Regions from separate parts of the Rossellomorea sp. LJF3 genome, predicted to be linked through region 2. Evidence: a T-box and tRNA genes for the amino acid it is inferred to sense, from the RefSeq annotation. Region 2 holds a T-box; the other holds one or more tRNA genes.
What was found. A T-box is a leader RNA that pairs with one kind of tRNA and senses whether it is charged. The one in region 2 lies ahead of thrS (threonine--tRNA ligase), so its partner is inferred to be a tRNA-Thr.
Positions count from the first base shown of each region.

Region 1: it has a tRNA-Thr gene. The T-box ahead of thrS (threonine--tRNA ligase) is inferred to sense a tRNA for this amino acid. The anticodon was not compared.

Region 1 covers NZ_JBANLY010000002.1:278,004-285,990, forward strand. The annotation lists gene V8G47_RS03855 (response regulator transcription factor) at 1-552, opposite strand, end outside; gene V8G47_RS03860 (cache domain-containing sensor histidine kinase) at 533-2,344, opposite strand; gene V8G47_RS03865 (ABC transporter substrate-binding protein) at 2,487-3,764, opposite strand; gene V8G47_RS03870 (carbohydrate ABC transporter permease) at 3,847-4,674, opposite strand; gene V8G47_RS03875 (carbohydrate ABC transporter permease) at 4,674-5,570, opposite strand; tRNA gene V8G47_RS03880 (tRNA-Gly) at 5,880-5,953, opposite strand; tRNA gene V8G47_RS03885 (tRNA-Leu) at 5,958-6,041, opposite strand; tRNA gene V8G47_RS03890 (tRNA-Cys) at 6,050-6,123, opposite strand; tRNA gene V8G47_RS03895 (tRNA-Gly) at 6,131-6,205, opposite strand; tRNA gene V8G47_RS03900 (tRNA-Gln) at 6,210-6,281, opposite strand; tRNA gene V8G47_RS03905 (tRNA-His) at 6,321-6,396, opposite strand; tRNA gene V8G47_RS03910 (tRNA-Trp) at 6,408-6,481, opposite strand; tRNA gene V8G47_RS03915 (tRNA-Tyr) at 6,598-6,681, opposite strand; tRNA gene V8G47_RS03920 (tRNA-Thr) at 6,698-6,773, opposite strand; tRNA gene V8G47_RS03925 (tRNA-Phe) at 6,788-6,863, opposite strand; tRNA gene V8G47_RS03930 (tRNA-Asp) at 7,173-7,249, opposite strand; tRNA gene V8G47_RS03935 (tRNA-Met) at 7,341-7,414, opposite strand; tRNA gene V8G47_RS03940 (tRNA-Val) at 7,482-7,557, opposite strand; tRNA gene V8G47_RS03945 (tRNA-Glu) at 7,589-7,663, opposite strand; tRNA gene V8G47_RS03950 (tRNA-Ser) at 7,679-7,770, opposite strand; tRNA gene V8G47_RS03955 (tRNA-Asn) at 7,777-7,851, opposite strand; rRNA gene rrf (5S ribosomal RNA) at 7,859-7,975, opposite strand.
Region 2 covers NZ_JBANLY010000001.1:16,951-24,937, reverse strand. The annotation lists gene V8G47_RS00130 (lipase family alpha/beta hydrolase) at 1-271, opposite strand, end outside; gene V8G47_RS00125 (PadR family transcriptional regulator) at 560-868, shown strand; gene V8G47_RS00120 (chromate transporter) at 886-2,070, shown strand; gene pssA (CDP-diacylglycerol--serine O-phosphatidyltransferase) at 2,147-2,821, opposite strand; gene V8G47_RS00110 (DUF2062 domain-containing protein) at 3,030-3,476, shown strand; gene V8G47_RS00105 (hypothetical protein) at 3,676-3,900, shown strand; gene V8G47_RS00100 (GNAT family N-acetyltransferase) at 3,951-4,370, opposite strand; gene thrS (threonine--tRNA ligase) at 4,442-5,644, opposite strand; T-box leader at 5,695-5,920, opposite strand; T-box leader at 5,955-6,175, opposite strand; gene V8G47_RS00090 (undecaprenyl-diphosphate phosphatase) at 6,248-7,069, opposite strand; gene V8G47_RS00085 (YitT family protein) at 7,351-7,987, opposite strand, start outside.

The sequences.
Region 1 (7,987 bases), on a different contig from region 2:
CGCAACCGTTTTCTTAAGCTTCGGCAGTGAAACACCGAACTCCCTCTCAACCTTATCCACCATTTCAGCCGTAATGCTCTCCTTCGTACAGAGACTGGAGAATAATCGATCCCAGTATAGAGGCTTTGCCTCATTAAGGACCCTGTTTTCCTCGACTTGGAATTTCCTTGACCGGGCTTGCTCCTTCCATTCCAACACAGCCTTATCCAGCGTGTCATTCAGCACATCCGGTTCAATCGGCTTCAGAATGTAATCGAAGCTCTTATAATGGATTGCATTTCTCATATATTCAAAGTCATCATATCCGCTCACAACGATGGTCTTGCTTGTGAGGTCAGAGGCATGAAGCCATTTTAACAGGGTGATGCCGTCCCTCTTCGGCATCCTCATATCCGTGAAGATGATCTCGGGCCTGTGCTCTGTGATCAATTCGATGGCTTCGTCTCCATCTTCTGCCTCGAGGATGGTGTGGATGCCGTGCTTTTCCCATTCTGCCAACAAAAGTAACCCTTCACGCACATGCTTTTCGTCGTCAATGATGATTGCTTTCATTTGCCTCCCCCTCCATTCTGAGCGGCAGCCTCATGGTGACCATAAAGCCCCCATCTTCATGATTCTCAAGTAGCAGAGTCGCCTTATGGTCATAGTAAAGTTTTAGCCTTACATACACATTCTTCAGTCCGATATTGGTTTCTTCACCGGTTTTATTCCATGCTTCTGCCTTGAAGTGCTCTTCTATTTCCCTTAGCCTGTCTTTTGTCACCCCTGCTCCATTGTCCCGGACGATCATCACAAGCGTTGCTCCATCCTGAAAGCAGGTCAGATCAATCCTCCCCACTCCATCACGGATATCGAATCCGTGCTTGAAGTAGTTTTCTATGAGGGGCTGCAGTATCATTTTGGGAACCCGGACCTCCTTCACCACTGCGTCCATATCGACACTGTACTCCAGATTTTCTCCAAACCGCTCCTTTTGCAAAAGAAGATACGCCTTCGTATAATTGATTTCTTTGCTTAAAGGGACCACATCCTCCTCCATATTCATCCCATACCTCATAATTTTAGATAAATGAGTGATTAAGGAGTATATTTGCGGTACCTTGTTCTTAAGCGCAATCGTACCGATGGACTGCAGGGCATTGTAGAGAAAATGTGGATTGATCTGCGACTGCAGAACCTTTAATTGATTCGTTTTGTTTTCAAGTTCCAGCTTATACTCCCTGTTGATCAAATGATTGATCCGCTCGATCATCTGCTGAAACCGATTCCCAAGGATACCGATTTCATCAAAGCCGAATGATTCCGCCTGTACCTTCATATTCCCTTTTTCCACCTCCTGGATATTTGAAAGCAGTATCCGGATTGGAGATGTAATTTTGAAGGAAACAAACAGAGTCGCCAGCACAACGAGGGTCAAGCCAAGAACCCCGAACAAAATATTGATCTTCGCCACACTAAACGCACTTTCATACAGATTGCCATAAGATACCCTTTTCACGAGGAACCATCCTCCCGAAGAAGCTGGGAGCTGATCGTACATCATCACCCCGTTGAACCTATCTTCCTTCCACTCAAGGGTCCCTGAAACATCCTTGGATTCCATGATCTTTCTGATCCATTTCTGATTGTAACCATCATCCGATACGTCGCTATCAGAGCTGTAAATCATTTCTCCTTCTGAAGACAGAAGGTAGAATTCTTCAGAATCAGGGTTATAGAGGTTTCTGCTTAAATCAATGATTTTATCCGGAGAGATGTCCAGGGAAATATACGCCAGCACCTCGTCACCGGGAACATTCCGGAACGCCCTGTGAATCGTAATGATTTCCTTCGACCGGTTAATATTCTCCTCTTCCTGACTATTGGTAGGTTCAATGTACATATTGTACGGGCTTCGTTCTGCTTTTCTGAAGTATTCCCACTGTGAATCTTTTATTCTATTGGAGAAAACAACGGTGGATCGCTTTGTTGCGGAAATGACCCGGTCACCGTCGGCAAAGGAAATGCGTACCCCGTTGATCGTGTCCCCAGTGTAGAGAATCGTTTGCACAATGTTTTTCACGATGCCGATCGTCAGGTAATTATTCTCCTTACCCGGTGACCTCATGAAATTAATGAAATCGGGATTATTATAGAGGGAAAGAGATAACCCGTTGAGCTCATTGATGTAGCTCTCCAAGTTCACCTTCCCCTGATAAAGGAGATTACTGCTCTCCTTCACCACCTGCTCCTCAATCGAATCCTTCGTATACAAATATGTAATGATGATCGAACTGCCAAACGGCACAATCGTCGTGATCATCAAGAGCGCAATCAACTTATTTCGAATGCTTGTCTTTAACATGAGGGACGGACCTCCCAGGTCTCACTTATACACTAGTATAAAGTGTTATTCCCCGCTCTTGGAAGTATTTTTTCGAAATATTCCTATTAAACTTATAAAATAGAAAGCATGCCTTAAGTAGACATGCTTTCCATTATTCCGTTTACTTCAAGTTATCCCACGTTTGTTGGAATCGCTCAAGTACAGTATCATAATCAATTTTTCCGGCTGCATATTCCTGGATGGTCGCAGCGAATTCTTTGTTCGCTCCATCCGGCCATTTGAACCAAGTCCAAGGAATCGTCTTCTCATCCTTAGAGTAGTCAAGGATGGATTGACCCAGGTCACCAAGACCATTCGGCTCGATATTATCAAATGCAGGGATGAACGCAAATTCTTCTGTGATATAACGCTTACCTGTTTCAGAAGAAACCATCCACTCCAAGAATGTTTTCGCTTCTTCAAGGTGCTTGGAGTTCTTATTCAATACCCAGTTATTCGGCACTCCGACAGGAAGGCGATCTGCATTCTCGTCATTGCTGATTGGAATCGGAAGGAAGCCCATGTTGATATCAGGGTTGATTTCCGTGATCATGTTCTCAGTCCAGTTCCCTTGTTGAAGCATCGCCGTTTCACCAGAAGCAAACAACGTTACCTGCGTATTATAATCCGTCGTTAAAGGATTATCGTTGGCATATTTAAGTTCAGTGTCCAGTACCTCTTTGAACTGTTTGAACTTTTCGTTTCCTACAATCTTCTCAGATCCGTCATAAAGTCCCGCGATGAACTTATCTGGATCTTCCTGTTGTGCAAAAGGAATGTTCAGTAAATGCTGACCGATTACCCACCACTCGCCGTAACCAGCTGAGAATGGAGTGATTTTCTTCGCCTCGAGCTTCTTCGCAGCGTCCTTTAACTCATCAATCGTTTTAGGAGGCTCCGTGATGCCTGCTTTTTCGAATAAATCTTTGTTGTAAACAAATCCATACCCTTCCAAGTTAACAGGCATACCATAAAGCTTGCCGTCCTCATCCGTCATCGGAACTTTCCCGATCGGAAGGACATGCTCAACCCAAGGCTCGCCAGAAAGATCCGCAAGCTTCTCTTTCCAAAGCTCTAATTCTTTGAATCCACCATTGTTGAAAATATCCGGCTCTTCCCCTGAAGCAAATTTCGCTTTAAGTGCAGCACCGTAATCGGCACCTCCACCAACGGTTTCAAGCTTGATCTTAATGTTCGGATGCTCCGCTTCGAATTCTTTGATCATTTCCTGCAGCTGATCGGCAATTTCAACCTTGAACTGGAAGAAATTCAGTGTCACGACATCATCACCTGAACCGGAATCCCCGCCTGAGCTGCTTGTTTTGTCTTTAGAAGAACAACCTGCAATAATTCCAAATACTAAAACCAAAGACATACAAAGTAATAAAATACGTTTCATAAATGGATTGACCTCCCTGATATAAAATATTTTATATAAATTTCTGTATCAATGATAGACCATCTCGACAGAAACTTTATATCTACTTGATCGAGCCTGAAGCAATTCCTTTGATGATATGCTTCTGTAAAAACAGGAAGAAGATGATGATCGGTGTAATCCCGAGAACCAACGCTGCAAGTCCCATATCCCACTGCTTCGTATATTGTGCAAAGAACGAGCTGGCTGCAAGGGGGATTGTACGCAGTTCCGCATCCTGTAACACAAGGAGTGGAAGCAGGTAATCATTCCAGATCCACAATGTGTTCAAAATGATTACAGTCACCGTAATCGGCTTCAGTAATGGGAATACGATTCTCCAAAACACGCCAAACTGACTGCAGCCGTCTATCATCGCTGATTCCTCGATTTCAATCGGGACGGTTTTCACAAATCCGTGATATAAGAAGAGGGACAGTGGCACTCCGAACCCAAAGTACATGAGAATGAGACCAGGAATGCTATTTGTCAGTCCCAACGTGCCCCCAACCTTCATCAAGGGGATCATCACCGTCTGGAACGGGATCACCATGGCGGATACAAAGATGACAAATAGGATCTTACTGAACTTCCCTGGTGTACGAACCATTTTCCATGCTGCCATAGAACTGATGATCACCAAACCGATGTTACTGAACACCGTTATGACGAGCGAATTCCAGAAAGCCCGTGGAAAATTGATGACTTCCCACACTTTTGCATAGTTGGAAAACATAAATTCCTCCGGCCATGCTGCCGCATCAATCAAAATCGCAGCAAATGGTTTCACCGAGTTGACCAGTACGAAGTAGAAAGGGATAAGGAAGATGAGTCCGATTACAATCCCGATGATTTCTAATACAAATGTTCTCTTCGTATAACGATTGCCCATTATGCCTCAACCTCCTTCTTCTTCGTCACCATCACCTGAACCGTCGTAAATACAGCCACTACCACAAAGAACAGAATCGACTTCGCCGTCCCAAGTCCATAACGGTTATTCTGGAAAGCTTCCTGATAAATATTGATCGCCACGGATTGTGTAGAATTGAACGGCCCACCGCCTGTTAAGGAGATATTCAGATCGAATATCTTAAAGGCCATTGAAATCGTCAGGAAGAAACAAATCGTGAATGCAGGTAGTATTAACGGAATGATGATTTTTGTGAGGAGGGTCCAACTCGATGCACCATCTATCTTCGCTGCTTCAAGAAGTGAATTGTCCACCCCTTGCAATGCCGCTACATAAATGACCATCATATACCCCGAAATCTGCCATGCAAATACGATGACAATACCCCAGAAAGCCGTCTTCTCATCACCAAGCCATGGCATCTTAAAGAATCCGATATCCGTCATATTACCAAGTGACGCGAATCCCTTAACAAAGATGAACTGCCAGATGAACCCGAGTAACAACCCCCCGATGACGTTGGGGATAAAGAATACAGTCCTCAGGATATTGCGCGTCTTCAATGCGGCATTCAACAACAGGGCAAATCCGAATCCTATCAAGTTACTGATGATCACTGCCGCAAACATAAACTTCGTCGTGAACATGAATGAATTGAAAAACGTCTTATCATCCGTGAAGATCTTCTTGTAGTTATCGAACCCAACCCACTCAACAACCGAACTTACTCCATTCCATGAGGTGAAGGAATAATACACACCCATCAAGAACGGAAGAATCTGAATCACTAAGAAAAATAAAAGCGCCGGTCCAACAAAGGCAGCGTACGTCAGCAAGCTCTTATACTTGAACTTCTTCTTCGTCACTGCCTTCATTTGTACTTCTGGGCTCACTGGTCCAGTCTGAATCTTTGGTTCCACCCGTATCACCACCCTAACTGTGTAATCGCTTTCTTACATTATAATGGTAGCGCTTTCTTTAATAGGGGGACTCAATTGACTAAGAAGGTGAAAAATTTTGACTAGATGGGTTTTGTTTTGGTGGGTGGTGGGTAAATAAAAAGGTTGTGAATTATGAGTAGAGGTTAGTCTTGCATATGATTAAGTGGTACATGAAAATAAAATGCTGGAATTTCAACATTAAAAAAGACCTCCTCATAAAGAGAAAGTCTGTCGTATGTAAGTTGGAGCGGGTGAAGGGAATCGAACCCTCATCATCAGCTTGGAAGGCTGAGGTTTTACCACTAAACTACACCCGCGATGTGGTACCGGTGGCCGGGATCGAACCGGCACTCCAGAGGAACACGATTTTGAGTCGTGCGCGTCTGCCAATTCCGCCACACCGGCATTACATTTGGAGGCGGCAACCGGATTTGAACCGGTGATCAGGGTTTTGCAGACCCATGCCTTACCACTTGGCTATGCCGCCTTAATATTGGAGCGGAAGACGGGATTCGAACCCGCGACCCCCACCTTGGCAAGGTGGTGTTCTACCACTGAACTACTTCCGCACTACTGGGCTAGCTGGATTCGAACCAACGCATGTCGCAGTCAAAGTGCGATGCCTTACCGCTTGGCTATAGCCCACTGATAGTATATGTCACGGAAATAAAAATGTGACTTTTATGGGGCGACTGATGGGAATCGAACCCACGAATGCCTGAACCACAATCAGGTGCGTTAACCACTTCGCCACAATCGCCATGTTAAAATTGGCAGGGGTAGTAGGAATCGAACCCACACCAAAGGTTTTGGAGACCTTCGTTCTACCTTTAAACTATACCCCTATGAAATATATTAGTTTTTACAAAACCTTGATGCTATTCGCTTTGAAGCATAGTACTTCTCTCGCGTATAGTTTAAGGAGGATTATTTTACTCCGCTGACGCTTCGTAAAAAATCTTGGTGGAGGGGGGCAGATTCGAACTGCCGAACCCGAAGGAGCGGATTTACAGTCCGCCGCGTTTAGCCACTTCGCTACCCCTCCAGCTAAATCACTTGACTGGTGCCGGCAAGAGGACTTGAACCCCCAACCTACTGATTACAAGTCAGTTGCTCTACCAGTTGAGCTACACCGGCATCAAGTAAATAAATGGTGGCTCAGGACGGAATCGAACCGCCGACACATGGATTTTCAGTCCATTGCTCTACCAACTGAGCTACTGAGCCGTATTTAGTATGCATCCTACAATATGAATGTTGTAGTCCATCGTCCAGCTCTCAGGAAGCTGAATCAAGTAGTTGCTCGAGCTGTACGCTGATGTTTACTCGGGTGAAGCTTATTCACCGTGCTCTACCAACTGAGCTACTGAGCTAAATAGTTTTCGGCTTCCGCTAAGCTTCGAATCTCTTCGTCAGCTCACTCAGTCACATCCTCACGTATGTAAAATACGCTCCGGTGTTCCTTCGATCGCTTCCTCGACCTTCTCGCTTATCGAAACCCTTTTCCTTTTCAAGAAACAATACTCCAAGAAAAAATGGCGGTCCGGACGGGACTCGAACCCGCGACCTCCTGCGTGACAGGCAGGCATTCTAACCAACTGAACTACCGGACCAAAGTTTTTTCGCGCTAGCGAAAATAACTATCCTTGCGTCACTCATAAAAGATCAAAGTTAATCTTTTACTAATAACATGCAAAAATGGTATTGCGGGGACAGGATTTGAACCTGCGACCTTCGGGTTATGAGCCCGACGAGCTACCGAACTGCTCCACCCCGCGACGATATAAGTTACACATAATAATTAAGGAAGATTATTTTACTCCGCTTACGCTTCGTAAAAAATCATGGTGGAGGATGACGGGATCGAACCGCCGACCCTCTGCTTGTAAGGCAGATGCTCTCCCAGCTGAGCTAATCCTCCACTATGTAAATGAATTCTTCTTGAAAGAAAATGGTGACCCATACGGGATTCGAACCCGTGTTACCGCCGTGAAAGGGCGGTGTCTTAACCGCTTGACCAATGGGCCTTATTGAAAATATGATGGCGGAGAGCAAGGGATTTGAACCCTTGAGACAGCGTTAACCGTCTACACGATTTCCAATCGTGCTCCTTCGGCCACTCGGACAGCTCTCCATATATTGGCTCCGCAGGCAAGATTCGAACTTGCGACCGATCGGTTAACAGCCGATAGCTCTACCACTGAGCTACTGCGGAACGATATGCCTGGCGACGTCCTACTCTCACAGGGGGAGATCCCCCAACTACCATCGGCGCTGAAGAGCTTAACTTCCGTGTTCGGCATGGGAACGGGTGTGACCTCTTCGCCATAGTCACCAGACTATGTATTGTC
Region 2 (7,987 bases):
TAGGATACAGGTCGATAAAGGCGGTTTCATAACCATTTTGGTAGGCGGTTTCGTACATATTATTTTCGTTCCACCATGTATTGGAAGAGCTGTTTAAGCCATGAACAAAAAGAATCGGTTGCTTAGAAGGAGCCACATACGAAGGAGTCGTACCTACATACCACTGTCCCGGGACCCCTGAAGGATCATCATTTCCGAACGATCCCGCCTGACTCCATGATGGCAGGAATAAAAACAATGCCAAAATCGTCATACTAATCTTTTTGAACATATCCTCTCTCCTTTACCATTGAACTAAACCTGTAAAGTATATCGGCCTGAATCAGAAGATATGCCCGGATTGAGTAATATGTGAAGAAAGGTCTAATAAGACCTGTGAGATTAGTAAAAATGACTCAGATTGAGAATTTTACTATTAAATGGTCATTCATGCCAATTTTATTAAACTTGTGTAAATCTATGTGTTCTTTCTTTTATTATCGTAAAACCTATGCTATAGTATGAGCAATCGATTTCGATTATCGATATCGCATATCGATATCAAACGGAGGTGTTAAAAGTGGAAGATAAAGTTTTACGGAAACTATTCCTCGGTTTCATTCAAATTCACATTCTTCATCATGCCAAAGAAGAGCCCATTTATGGGACATGGATGCTGGAGGAACTGAGAGAACATGGATATAGCATCAGCTCGGGTACTTTGTATCCGATCCTGCATTCGATGGAAACCGACGGCCTATTGATAAAAGAAGATAAAAACGTAGACGGGAAAATCAGGAAGTATTATTCCATTACTGATAAAGGAAGTGCAGTTTTGATTGAGGCCCGTAACAAAGCGTTCGAGCTCTTTAAAGAAATTAAAGATTGATAAGAAGGTGAATAACAATGAAAACAACAATGAATCTTAAAACACTAATGGAAATCCTTGTAATTTCAACCAGACTTGGATTCACCTCGTTTGGAGGACCGGTTGCCCATCTTGGGTATTTTCATGAAGAATATGTTCGCAGAAGGAAATGGATGGATGAAAAAAGCTATGCCGATCTCGTGGCCCTTTGTCAGTTCCTGCCTGGACCGGCAAGCAGTCAGGTTGGGATGGGTATAGGCATTATGCGTGCCGGGGTCCTTGGAGGTATTGTTTCTTTTCTCGGATTCACTCTGCCTTCAGTCGTGGCATTAGTTCTCTTTGCACTCGTCCTTCAGGGTATGGGGGTGACGGATGCCGGGTGGATACATGGATTGAAAATCGTTGCAGTTGCAGTTGTAGGTCATGCGATCTTAGGGATGGCACAAAAGTTGACGCCGGATTTAAAGAGAAAAGCCATTGCCCTATTCGCTCTGGTTATCATTTTGATGTGGCAGACCGCCATCTCCCAAGTTGCAGTGATCCTTCTGTCTGCCCTTATCGGCTTCCTACTCTATAAACATCATGCTTCTGATCAGGAAGCAAGAGTGAAGATTCCGATTTCCCGCAGGTTAGCGGTGATTTGCTTATTGATATTCTTTGGATTATTGATTCTTCTTCCGATTATCCGGGAAGCAACCACATTGGAATGGGTGGCCCTCTTTGATAGTTTCTACAGATCTGGGTCCCTGGTCTTTGGTGGGGGGCATGTTCTATTACCGCTGTTGGAACGTGAATTTGTTCCGACAGGTTGGCTGACCGAAGAACAGTTTCTAGCGGGGTATGGTGCAGCCCAGGCTGTTCCGGGTCCCCTTTTCACCTTTGCTGCTTATATTGGGGCTGTTATAAACGGATGGAAAGGTGGATTGCTTGCGACGGTGGCCATTTTCCTTCCTGCATTTCTGCTGATTACAGGGGCCTTGCCTTTCTGGGATTCCCTCAGGCAGAATCCAAAGATAAAAGGCGCATTGATGGGAGTGAATGCAGCAGTCGTCGGGATTCTGATAGCAGCATTCTATCACCCGATCTGGACTTCTTCGATCCTCTCACCTGTCGATTTTGCCTTCGCGGCGATTCTGTTCAGTATGCTTGTATTCTGGAAGCTGCCGCCTTGGATGGTAGTAATTGCAGGGGCACTTGGTGGACTTGTAATCAGGATGATGTAGTAGAATACAGAAATGAGCCAGGCAATCATCGCCTGGCTCATTTACTATCTTCTGTCTTTCAAATGTAAGAGAAAGCTTATCTTCTTATAAACCGGTACGCCAGATAAGCAATATACAATGGAGTTGCAATGTAAATTAAATAAGGAAATTCTTCATATGTCCCTTTGAAGATTACATACAATAATGCCCCGATAAAGATCGTCACAATCGTTCCATATTTAGGTAACGGAACTTCTTTCAGACTCGGTATTCTGATCCTGCTCACCATCAGAAAGCACATCGCTGTAAAAATGACCGTTGTCACGATATTCGGAATCCAGTCACCGAACAATGTCAGAATGGCCAATATCCCACCAGCAGCCGTAATAGGGACACCGACAAAATAATGAAGAGACGATTTCGGCGGACTCGTGTTGAAGCGCGCAAGACGGTATGCACCGAATAAAGGGAATACCCCCGCCACAATGAACCCTAATAATCCGAATTGAAAAAAGTATGTATAATACACAAGAAATGATGGTGCGACCCCGAATGTCACGATGTCCGCCAATGAATCCAATTCCTTCCCAAGAACACTGTCTGCATTGAGCATTCTCGCAAGTCTACCGTCCATACTGTCAAGCATCATGCCAATAATGATTAATACTGCTGCATTTTTAAATTGCCCGTTTGCTGCAAATCCGATGGATAAGAATCCGCAATATAAATTCCCCAAGGTCACCATATTGGGGATCTTTTTCGTTAGTTTCATTTTTAGTCCTCGCTCTGCCAAATATTCTATTAGTATTAGAATACCATTTTATTCATCTTCATAAGGCTGTGAAATAAAAAAAGTTCAATAATTCCTATAAAAAAGTCCATTTTCAATTTACAAACCTCAAAATTAGACATACTATAAACAAGGATGATAATAACACAATTGAACGGAATTACATTCTAATAATATTGGTGATGATCAAATGATTAGAAAAAAACTAAGAGAATTAAAGTGCCTGACTTTAAAACTATTGCGGCTTAAAGATAATGCCCATAGCATCGCATTAGGATTCACGGTTGGCTTATTAATTAATTTCGTGCCTTCCTTTGGCATCGGACCCGTCATTTCTACAGCCAGTGCAAAGATATTCAAAGGAAACCCGTTCGCCGGTTTAGTTGGCGGGGTCTCTTTAATCTGGGCTTTCCCTTTCTTCTTTTACTTGAATCTTGTCGTAGGACATCTCTTCTTTCCGCTTGATTCCACAGGTGATGCAGTAGGGGTCGGAATGCAAATAGGAAAAGCTTTCTTTACAGGAATGATGATCAACATCCCCTTATGCGGGATCCTGACCTATGCCATCATGAATTCAGCAGTTAAAAAATACCGAGGGACATTACTGACATTTGTTCAAAGAAAGTGGAACGTATAACCCTTCCTCTTTTTGCTGATTTACGGATCAACTCCACTCTATTACTTTCAATTTTTTGAAACTCTTTCATGGATTCATACGTATATATTTTATAATGATTTCTACTTATGATTACCACATTTTATACTATTTCATCTCGCACTTTGTTATAATTTAACTATTACAAGTCGAGCATAAAATGAGAAAGAGGAGGATTGAAATGATTGGAACCATAGCTGTAATCATGATTTTTTCCATACCCATTCTTGGTATCATTACAGACCATTTCCAAAAACAATCCAAGCTGAAACAAAAAATGATAGAAGATGAACTCGAACTTGAAAAACTCAAACATGAAAATTTTGTCATAGAAACCCAAAAAATGAGGCTTGAATTAGAAAAAATGAACCTCGAAGATCCCAAGGGAAAAACGCATACGATTTGAAGGTATGTAGCGAAAGAGCCGGTCACACAGTGGCTGGCTCTTTTCCATGATCATGTTAAATATTCCTCTGCAAGGGATGGATTAAGATACCTTGCCATTCCCGTCTTCAAAGTTTTCATACCGTGTTTTCTATAGAAAGCTTCATTGCCCGTAGTCGAGATCAATAACACACAAGATACATCTGACAGTTGCTCCAATAAATCCTTCATTATAAGAGATGCAATCCCCTTGCGTTGATAATCAAGGTGAACGACTACATCATAAATCGTTGCATTGAAGACACCATCCGTCAGGGCTCTTCCCACTCCAACGATACGCCCTTCTAAAATTGCCAAAGATACGATATCACTTCTGAGAAATATTTTGGATATCACCTCATTTGTATGCTTAAGCCACCCTACTGAATGGTAAACATCTTTCATTTCATTCAGCCTCTCCGGTTCAAAACGGTTCAGGATCCTAACTTCCACCTTCAACACCTCTTTTGTTTTCTGTTATTACTCGATTGTTTCCTTTTCAAGACCTGAAAAGAATTCCTTCGCTATCTCATTTCTTCTTTCAATTTTTGAATAACATCACTCACTTGAAGTACTCCCACGTTACCTTCCTTCCTTTTTCTGAGTGACACCGATTGTTGCTGGATTTCTTTATCCCCTACGATCATCATATAGGGAATTTTCTGCATCTCGGCATCCCTGATTTTCAGTCCCATTTTCTGAACGCGATCGTCCAGTTCCACCCTGAATCCTTCACTTTCAAGCTTTGCCTTCACTTCTTGGGCATATGGGATATGAGCTTCAGATATAGGAAGGATTTTCACTTGATGGGGAGCCAACCAAAGTGGGAAATCTCCTCCGAAATGCTCAATGATAATGGCCATGAACCGTTCAATCGATCCATAAATGGCCCGATGGATCATGATCGGTCTCTCTACCCGATTATCTTCACCAATATATTCACACTGGAATTTTTCCGGCATTTGAAAATCAAGTTGAACCGTTCCACACTGCCAGCTTCTACCCAGACAATCGAGAATGTGAAAGTCGATCTTCGGTCCGTAGAAGGCGCCATCTCCATGATTGATATGATAATCGACGCCTCTTTCTTCTAATACTCCTTCAAGGTCCCCTTCCGCTTGATTCCACAAGTCAACTGATCCCATAAAATCTTCCGGGCGAGTTGAGAGTTCAACTTTGTATTCGAAACCGAATTTCCCATAGAAACGGTCAATGAGATCGAGAACTTTATGGAGCTCTGCACGAATCTGATCTTCCCTTACAAATAGATGAGCATCATCCTGAGTGAAGGAACGGACTCTCAATAATCCGCTTAACGACCCTGAAAGCTCATGACGATGGACCAACCCAAGCTCCCCATACCGGAGAGGTAGTTCCCGGTAACTTCTCCGTTTACTTTTATAAATCAGGACGGCTCCAGGACAGCTCATTGGCTTAATGGCATATTTCTGATCATCCACCTCTGAGAAATACATATTCTCATGATAATGATCCCAGTGACCTGACTTCTCCCATAATTCCTGTTTCATCATGATTGGTGTTCTGATTTCCTGATAGCCTGCCTTCAGGTGCTCCTTTTTCCAAAATTCCTCCAGCTCATTCCGCAAGAGCATCCCCTTTGGTAAAAAAAACGGCATCCCTGGTGCTTCTTCCATGGAGATAAACAATTCCAGCTCTTGACCCAATTTCCTGTGATTCCTTTTTTCAACCTCTGATTGAATAGACATGTCTTTTCCTCCTTAAGATTTTGTATATAAAAAACCGCACCCATCCCTAACCAAGGGACGAATGCGGTCGTGGTACCACCCTAATTCCGAAGGACAAAAAGTTCTATAGTCCTTCGCTCAAGTAAGATAACGGTTTTCCCGATTATGGATACTCTCGTTTCCCCATAATAGCTCCAAGGTGGTAAATCATGTCCCTTTCTTCAGGGCTTGCAGCCTGATGACCCTGTTCTCTGGTAAGAAAGTGGAAATGATTCGTGTCCTCTTCATAGCGCACAGCTTATTTTAAATAAAAAACCGCACTCATCCCTAACCAAGGGACGAGTGCGGTCGTGGTTCCACCCTAATTTCGAAGTGTATAATAAAACGCTTCACTTAAGTAAGATAACGGTTTTCCCGATTATGGATACTGACCTTCTCCATAATAGCTCCGAGGTGGTAATTCATTCCATTCTCTTCAGGGCTCTCAGCCGGTGACCCTGTTCTCTGATCAAGAAAATAGTGAATGAATCATGTCCTCTTCTTTGCTTTCGTATAGTATATTCTCATATTGATAAAAGTGTTATTGAAATTATATGGGAGTATTTTCTACCTGTCAAGTACACATTATACAAAAATCAGTAAAATAATGCCCACAAGAATAAGGCGGTAAATGGCAAATGGAATTAACTTGACTTTATTGATCACTTTCAAGAAAAAGCGGATCGATAAATAAGCAAACAGGAATGCGCTGATGAATCCGACAAGTAAAAAAGGCATAAACTCAGCATTGAAGTACATCCAGTTTTTCATCAGGGAAAGTGCGCTTGCACCCAGCATGATCGGTACCGCCATTATAAAGGTAAAATCAGATGCTGCACGGTAGCTTAATCCAAGCAATACGCCACCTGATATGGTAGAACCAGACCTAGAAAAGCCCGGCCACAATGACAGACATTGTATCAGACCAATCATCAACGCTTTCTTGTGGGTGATCCCATCAACGGTCTCCACAACCTGTACCTTTGGCCGGAACAGGTCGGCTGCAATCATAAGGAACGCACCTATGGCTAGCCCTGCAAGGACCGTATTTAGTGAAAAGAGATGTTCATCGATGTAGTCTTCGAATAGTAAACCAAGGATTACTGCCGGGAGCAAACCGACCAGTATATGCGAGAGTTTTAATTTTGATGATCTTGCTTCTTTACGGGAGTTCATTCCCAATAAGTCCTTGAATCTGTCCCGAAACACGATGACTACCGCAAGAATCGATCCAAGTTGAATCACTACTTTAAACGTATTGGCAGGATACTTTCCCAATACTTCTTTCGATTTGATCCATAGATCGTCCACTACGATCATATGGCCGGTAGAGGATACTGGAGCAAACTCCGTCAATCCTTCTACCATACCGAGAATAAATGCTTTAATCAGTATTACAAGTTCCATGATTATGTTCTCCTCTAGTGAAGATGATATTTTTTGCTGACTCGTCGGAAGGTTCATCATCGGATGTCCGGTATCTAAAAATAACGAGTCATTTCTCTATTGCAATCTAGATAATAGTACTACAAGTACAAGTAGACGACAATATGGATTTGTACATAACCTAAAACAGAAAGCATACTAAGTATAGGGACAAGCTTTATGGGACTTCACAAATAAAAAAACACAGAACAGGAATAATGCCGATTCTGTGCATCTTACATGCAGCTTTCATATCATTGGGGTCAATGGATGTCCTTTTTCTTAAACTGTCCCCCTCTTACCTCTGCGATATCCGCTATCGCCAGAAATGCGGAGGGATCATGCTCAGCCACGATGTCCTTCAACTTTGCCTCCTCAAGTCGTGTGATGACACAGAATATGACCTTCTTGTCATCTCCCGAAAATGCACCTTCCCCCTTTAAATATGTGACGCCCCTTCCTAACCGATGAAGGAGTGCGTCTCCAATTTCATCGTAATTCTCACTGATGATCCAAACGGATTTAGATTCATCCAGTCCTTTTATCGTAATATCAATGAGTTTAAATGCAACATAATATGCCAACAGTGAGTACATGGCCCTATCCCAGCTGAAGACAAAGCCTGCACTGGCTAAAATGAATAGATTCACAAACATGATGATTTCCCCTACAGAGAACGGAAGCCTTTTACTTGATAAAATGGCGAGGATTTCAGTGCCGTCAAGAGAACCCCCGTATCGGATGACCATGCCGACCCCTATGCCGAGAACGATGCCGCCAAATAAGGATGCCAACAGAATATCTTGTGTAAAGGCTGCGACAGGATGTAGGAAGGTTGTAGAAATCGAAAGAATGATAATGCCATAGAGCGTAGAAAATGCGAAGGTTTTACCGATTTGT